DNA from 2 places in the Stutzerimonas tianxiuensis genome. Region 2 is predicted to be linked to the other one. Evidence: predicted binding sites of a transcription regulator. Region 2 holds the regulator's gene; the other holds the start of a gene.
The links. Region 2 encodes sigma-54, which starts transcription at its own class of promoters, with help from an activator protein. Its sites were predicted from a motif close to ANTGGCATNNANNTTGCTNT; they were not measured.

Region 1 (3,405 bases), on a different contig from region 2:
GACGCGCCAGAAAAGCACGTCGTGAACCTTGGTTTCATGGCGCTGACCGATGCTGCATCGCTGATCGTCGCCGCCACCCAGGGCTTTGCGCAGCCCTACGGCCTCACGCTCAACCTGCAACGGCAGAGCTCCTGGTCCAGCGTGCGAGACAAGCTTGTGGAAGGCGAACTGGATGCCGCTCACGGACTGTACGGCCTGATATACGCCGTGCATCTGGGGATCGGAGGCAGTGCGCGTAAGGACATGGCCGTACTGATGGGGCTGGCGCAAAACGGACAGAGCATCAGCCTCTCCAGTGAGCTGAAAGCAGCCGGCGTGACCGATCCCGATGCGCTCGGCAAATGCGTGCGCCAGAGTGGTGCAAAACTCACGCTTGCTCAGACATTTCCCACCGGTACTCATGCGCTCTGGCTCTACTACTGGCTGGCCGCCCACGGCATCCACCCGCTGAAAGACGTACGCACAGTGGTGGTGCCGCCGTCGCAGATGGTCGCCCATCTACGGGCGCGACGCATCGACGGCTTCTGCGCCGGCGAGCCCTGGGGCGCCCAGGCCATTGAAGAAGACATGGGTTTTACCATCGCGACCAGCCAATCGATCTGGGCCGACCATCCCGAGAAAGTGCTCGGCTGCACGCGCGAATTTGTCGACCAATACCCCAACACCGCCCGCGCGCTGGTGATGGCCATCCTCGAGGCCAGCCGCTTCATCGATGAGAGCCAGGAAAATCGCCGTAGTACTGCACAGCTGATTGCCGGCAGCGACTATGTCAATGCGCCCGTTGCGTCCATCGAATCGCGCTTTCTGGGTCAATATGAGGACGGCCTTGGCCATGCCTGGCTGGACAAGCACCCGCTGCGTTTCTTCGGCAACGGCGAAGTGAACATGCCCTACCACTCCGACGGCCTCTGGTTCATGACTCAGCTGCGCCGCTGGGGTCTGCTGCGTGAAGATCCGGATTACCTTGCCGTGGCGCAAAGCGTCCAGCAAACCAGCCTCTACCGCGATGCAGCGAGCGCTTTGAATATCGCCGTACCCGACTCCCCCATGCGCAGCGCTATGCTCATGGACGGCAGTCGCTGGGATGGCAGCGATCCGGCGGGGTACGCGCGCAGCTTCGCGCTGCATGCCTTGGGCGACACCGCACCACACCCCAAGCCTTGAGAAGGGAGACTGTCATGCTTCGCGTTCTCCTGATCGACGACACCCCGCGCAAGGTCGGTCGCCTGCGCACCGCTCTGATCGAAGCCGGCTTCGAGGTGATCGAGGAATCCGGTTTGACCATCGACATGCCCGAGCGGGTCGAAGCGATTCGCCCCGACGTGGTGCTGATCGACACCGACTCCCCCGGCCGGGACGTCATGGAGCAGGTGGTCATGGTCAGCCGTGACCAGCCGCGGCCCATCGTCATGTTCACCGACGACGACAACCCCGATGCCATGCGCCAAGCCATCCGCGCCGGCGTCAGCGCCTATATCGTTGAAGGCATCCAGGCCCAGCGCCTGAAACCCATTCTCGACGTGGCCATGGCCCGCTTCGAAAGCGACCAGGCAATCCGCGCGCAACTGCATGCACGCGACCAGCAACTGGTCGAACGCAAGCGCGTCGAATTGGCCAAGGGCATGTTGATGAAGATGCGAAGCTGCAACGAGGAAGAGGCCTACACCCTGATGCGCCGCCAGGCCATGAGCCGTCAGCAGAAGCTGATCCAGGTCGCTGAGCAGATCATTGCGATGAACGATCTGCTGGGTCAGTGATCCGCAAATCTCAGCGCGCTGGTCTCGGCGAGGCCCAGACGGGGCTATTAGCCGAGCGGATGCCTGCTGTGAACCTTGCGGGACTCAAGTACCGATCGTTTTCGGCTCTCGACCAGGCCCAACGAGCCTATTGCTCGCCGACTGCAACACGTTGCGCCAGCCGCCCCCTAACCACTCCAATCGCGTCCGAATGACGGGCGCCACTGCGCCCGCCATTTCCAAGCAGCTCTTCCATGCAAACGAACCAAAACGGAGCCAAGGATAGAATTGGGTGCACGGCTATTGCACCGAGCGATCGCCAGGAGTGCCAAGCCCGCACGTCCAACGCATGTTCAGCCTGGCCGGTTGTTTCAGACGTAAGCCGTTGTATTACATAGATCTTCCTAACACCCTAGTCGCCAAAAAAATCTCAGATTAAGAATTGGCAAGCCCCTTGCAATCCCTCTGTTACCACGTCTTCAGGTCGCCAACGGCGGTGATCGGGACGAATTGACAAAGGCGTCAACGGTGCTCGCTCTGCTCATGCAGAGGGTGCTTCCGTTACGCCTTTTTTTCGTTTCGCGATTGAGGGATAGATCATGCGCAAGACCCGCCGTACTTTGTTGAAAACGCTGGTGGCCAGCATTGGCTGCTCTGCCCTGCTGCAACTGGTGCCGATGGCCGCCTGGGCGGCCGAGCCAGAGAAGGAGGAACTCAAGCTCGGCTTTATCAAGCTCACCGACATGGCGCCACTGGCGATTGCCTATGAGAAAGGCTTCTTCGAGGACGAAGGGCTCTACGTCACGCTCGAAGCGCAGGCCAACTGGAAGGTGTTGCTAGACCGCGTCATCGATGGAGAGCTGGACGGTGCGCACATGCTCTCCGGCCAGCCGATCGGCGCGACCATCGGTTTTGGTACCAAGGCCGACATCATCACGGCCTTCACCATGGACCTCAATGGCAATGCCATCACCATGTCCAACGCGATCTGGGAGCAGATGAAGCCCAACGTGCCGATGGCAGACGGCAAGCCGGTGCATCCGATCAAGGCCGACGCACTCAAGCCGGTGATCGAGCAGCTCAACGCCAGCGGCAAGTCCTTCAACCTGGGCATGGTGTTCCCGGTATCCACCCACAATTACGAATTGCGCTACTGGCTCGCGGCCGGTGGCATTCACCCCGGTTACTACGCACCGAAGAAAGGCGACATCAGCGGACAGATCGATGCCCAGGCGTTGCTCTCCGTTACGCCACCGCCGCAGATGCCTTCGACCATGGAAGCCGGCACCATCCATGGCTACAGCGTCGGAGAGCCATGGAATCAGCAGGCGGTCTTCAAAGGCATCGGCGTACCTGTGGTTGCTGACTATGCGATCCGCAAGAACATGTCGGAAAAGGTCTTCGGCGTATCCAAAGCCTGGGCCGAAGCCAATCCCGAAACGCACAAGCGTCTGGTCAAAGCGCTGATCCGTGCAGGCAAGTGGCTGGACGAAGACAACAACGCCAACCGCCACGAAGCGGTGGAAATCCTCTCGCGACCGGAATATGTCGGCGCCGACGCCAAAGTTATCGCCAACTCCATGACCGGCACCTTTGAATTTGAGAAAGGCGACAAACGCGAGGTGCCGGATTTCAACGTGTTCTTCCGTTACAACGCGACTTACCCCTA
Region 2 (3,405 bases):
TGCACTGAGCGGTGATGTGCAGCCAGGCATACGGCAGTGCGGTATCGCGATGCCGTTGCCGAAGCCGGTGGAGCCAAGTTTTTCCCGGGCGATGAAGCTTTCGAAAATCGCTTGGCTGTCGATATCGGGCAGGTCCGCGCCGAGAACCTTGGCAATCTGTTCCAGGACACGCTTTTTGCTGCCGCCCGGAACGCTAACCAGGGCGCGTCCGGGGGTCAGTATGTTTTCAATACGGATCATGATGGGTCAGCGAGCCAGGGCGCCCTGATGGTGGTCGAGCTGCTTTTCTTTATGTTTGATCAATTGCCGATCGAGTTTGTCGGCAAGCAAGTCGATGGCTGCGTACATATCCTCATGCTCGGCATTGGCAACGACCTCTCGCCCCGCTACGTGCAGCGTGGCCTCGGCCTTTTGCCTGAGCTTTTCGACTTGAAGGATGACTTGTACGGCAATGATGCGGTCGAAATGGCGTTCTATCCGCTCGAATTTCTCCTCGACGTAGTCACGCAGGGCTTCAGTGATTTCAAGGTGAAGGCCAGTGATGTTGACTTGCATACTGCATCTCCTATTGCCACGTGCGAATTGACGGGCTGAACACCCGTCGCCGGAACAAATCCACCAGGTCGCCTGGTGTTACATCAACCGCTTGCGCTCGCTTGAGGGTGCGATCCCGAGTGACTCGCGGTACTTGGCTACGGTGCGGCGCGCAACTTGAATCCCTTGTGCTTCCAGTAGACCAGCGATCTTGCTGTCGCTCAATGGCTTTTTCTGGTTTTCCGCGGCTACCAGTTTCTTGATGATTGCGCGAATGGCGGTGGATGAGCACTCGCCGCCTTCAGCAGTGCTCACATGGCTCGAGAAGAAGTATTTGAGTTCGTAGATGCCGCGGGGCGTGTGCATGAACTTCTGCGTGGTGACCCGTGAGATCGTCGACTCATGCATGCCCACCGCTTCGGCGATATCGTGCAACACCAGTGGTTTCATGGCTTCGTCGCCATGTTCGAAAAAGCCACGCTGGTGTTCGACGATTTGGGTGGCCACTTTCATCAGCGTTTCGTTGCGGCTGAGCAGGCTTTTGATGAACCAGCGGGCTTCTTGAAGCTGGTTGCGCATGAAGGTGTTGTCGGCGCTCGAGTCGGCACGTTTGACGAACCCGGCATACTGAGCGTTCACCCGCAGGCGCGGCATCGCCTCCTGATTCAGTTCGACCAACCAGCGGCCATTGTGCTTGCGCACGATTACGTCAGGCACGACATACTCAGGCTCTCCGGCTTCGATCTGCGAGCCCGGGCGCGGATTGAGGCTCTGGATCAAGTCGATGATCTGGCGCAGCTCGTCTTCTTTGAGCTTCATGCGACGCATCAGCAGGCTGTAGTCACGCACGCCAAGAATATCCAGGTGATCGCTGACCAAGCGCACCGCTTCGCTTAGCCACTCGGTACGCTCGGGGAGCTGGCGAAGCTGCAGCAGCAGGCATTCGCGCAAGTCGCGCGCGCCGATGCCGGCGGGCTCGAACTGCTGGATGCGGCGTAGCACCACTTCGACCTCATCGAGTTCGATTCCAAGTTCCGGGTCAAACGACTCGAGGACTTCCTCGAGCGTTTCGTCGAGATAACCCTGGGGGTTGATGCAGTCGATCAGGGTGGCTGCTATGAGACGGTCGGTGTCGCTCATCGGTGCGAGGTTGAGCTGCCAGAGCAAGTGGCTTTGCAGGCTTTCCCCTGATGATGTGCGGGTAGTGAAATCCCATTCATCATCGTCGTTGCTCGGCAGGCTGCTGGCGCTGGTCTGGTAGATGTCTTCCCAGGCGGTGTCGACTGGAAGCTCGTTGGGGATACGGTCGGCCCAATCGCCGTCCTCGAGGTTCTCCACCGTGTTGATGGGCTCCTCGTAATGATTGTCGGGCTCGCTGTGCTCGGGCGAGTCGGTCGTCGGGCTTTCGCTTTTCTTTTCGATCGACTCGGCCATCGGGTCGGAGTTATCGAAATCTTCTCCGTCTTCTTCGCGCTCGAGCATGGGGTTGGAATCCAGCGCCTCCTGAATCTCCTGCTGAAGATCGAGTGTGGATAGCTGGAGCAATCGTATGGCTTGTTGCAGCTGCGGTGTCATCGTCAGCTGCTGGCCCATCTTCAGGACTAGCGATGGTTTCATGGCAGAGGACTTCGAACCTTGTTTGCCGGCGCAACCGCGCCTGTTCCGATTTCGCTGGCGCCGCGCGCCGATGTAAGCAAATTATATGCCTGGCAACGAAGCCTTTGCCTAGCCCTGTAGGTGCGTAGAGCAGAAAAAACCGCTATCAAAGTCGGAATTCGTGTCCCAGATAGACTTCCTTCACCAGTTGGTTGGCGAGGATGGTCTCTGCATCGCCCTCGGCGATCAACTGGCCGTCATTCACGATATAGGCGGTTTCACAGATATCCAGAGTTTCGCGGACGTTGTGATCGGTGATTAGGACGCCGATGCCCTTGGCCTTGAGATGATGGATGATCTGCTTGATGTCGCCGACCGAAATAGGGTCAACGCCGGCAAAGGGTTCATCGAGCAGGATGAACTTGGGCGCCGTGGCCAGCGCGCGGGCAATTTCAACGCGGCGCCGTTCGCCACCCGATAGGCTCATGCCGAGACTGTCGCGGATGTGATGGATGTGAAATTCCTGCAGCAGACCTTCCAGCGCCTGTTGGCGGCCGTTGCGGTCAAGGTCCTTGCGCGTCTCCAGGATGGCCATGATGTTGTCGGAGACCGAAAGCTTGCGAAAGATCGATGCTTCCTGCGGTAGGTAACCAATGCCCGCGCGTGCACGGCCATGCATGGGGAGGTGCGTCACATCCTGGTCGTCGATCAGTACACGGCCCTGATCGGCTTTGACCAATCCCACGATCATGTAGAAGCAAGTGGTTTTGCCGGCGCCGTTAGGCCCCAGCAGTCCGACGATCTGTCCGCTTTCGATGGACAGGCTGACATCACGTACGACCTGACGGCTCTTGTAGCTCTTCGCCAAATGCTGGGCCTTGAGAATCGCCATTACTCGGGCTGCTCCGTTGCCGGCTCTTTCTTGCGAGGCTGGATGACCATGTCCACGCGTGGGCGGGGTGTGGTGACATCAGTATTGGTGGCGCGACCAGCATTGACGATCTGTCGCTGGGTGTCATAGACGATCTTCTCGCCTTCGAAGGTATTGCCTTCCTGAACGACCTTGGCCTGGTCGATCAGGACGATGCGTTCGTTCGCGGCAAAATACTGAATCGTCAGGCCGTAAGCCTTGACGATCTCCTTGTCTGCAGCTGGCTTCTGTTCGTAGTAGGCAGGTTTGCCGATGGAGGTGAACACCTCGACATCGCCATTCTGGTTCTGAGTGATGGTCACAGTGTCGCCTGTGATCTTCATTGTTCCCTGGGTGATGACCAC

Region 1: ACSSNI_RS03965 (CmpA/NrtA family ABC transporter substrate-binding protein) is a predicted target of sigma-54. The motif match lies at 2,178-2,197, and genes of this name have one in related genera.

The regions. Positions count from the first base shown of each region.
Region 1 covers NZ_JBPVWS010000002.1:268,913-272,317, reverse strand. Annotated here, with positions in the region: gene ACSSNI_RS03975 (CmpA/NrtA family ABC transporter substrate-binding protein) at 1-1,164, shown strand, start outside; gene ACSSNI_RS03970 (ANTAR domain-containing response regulator) at 1,179-1,757, shown strand; gene ACSSNI_RS03965 (CmpA/NrtA family ABC transporter substrate-binding protein) at 2,336-3,405, shown strand, end outside.
Region 2 covers NZ_JBPVWS010000005.1:16,647-20,051, reverse strand. Annotated here, with positions in the region: gene ptsN (PTS IIA-like nitrogen regulatory protein PtsN) at 1-240, opposite strand, end outside; gene hpf (ribosome hibernation-promoting factor, HPF/YfiA family) at 247-555, opposite strand; gene ACSSNI_RS08190 (RNA polymerase factor sigma-54) at 634-2,151, opposite strand; gene lptB (LPS export ABC transporter ATP-binding protein) at 2,297-3,022, opposite strand; gene lptA (lipopolysaccharide transport periplasmic protein LptA) at 3,022-3,405, opposite strand, start outside.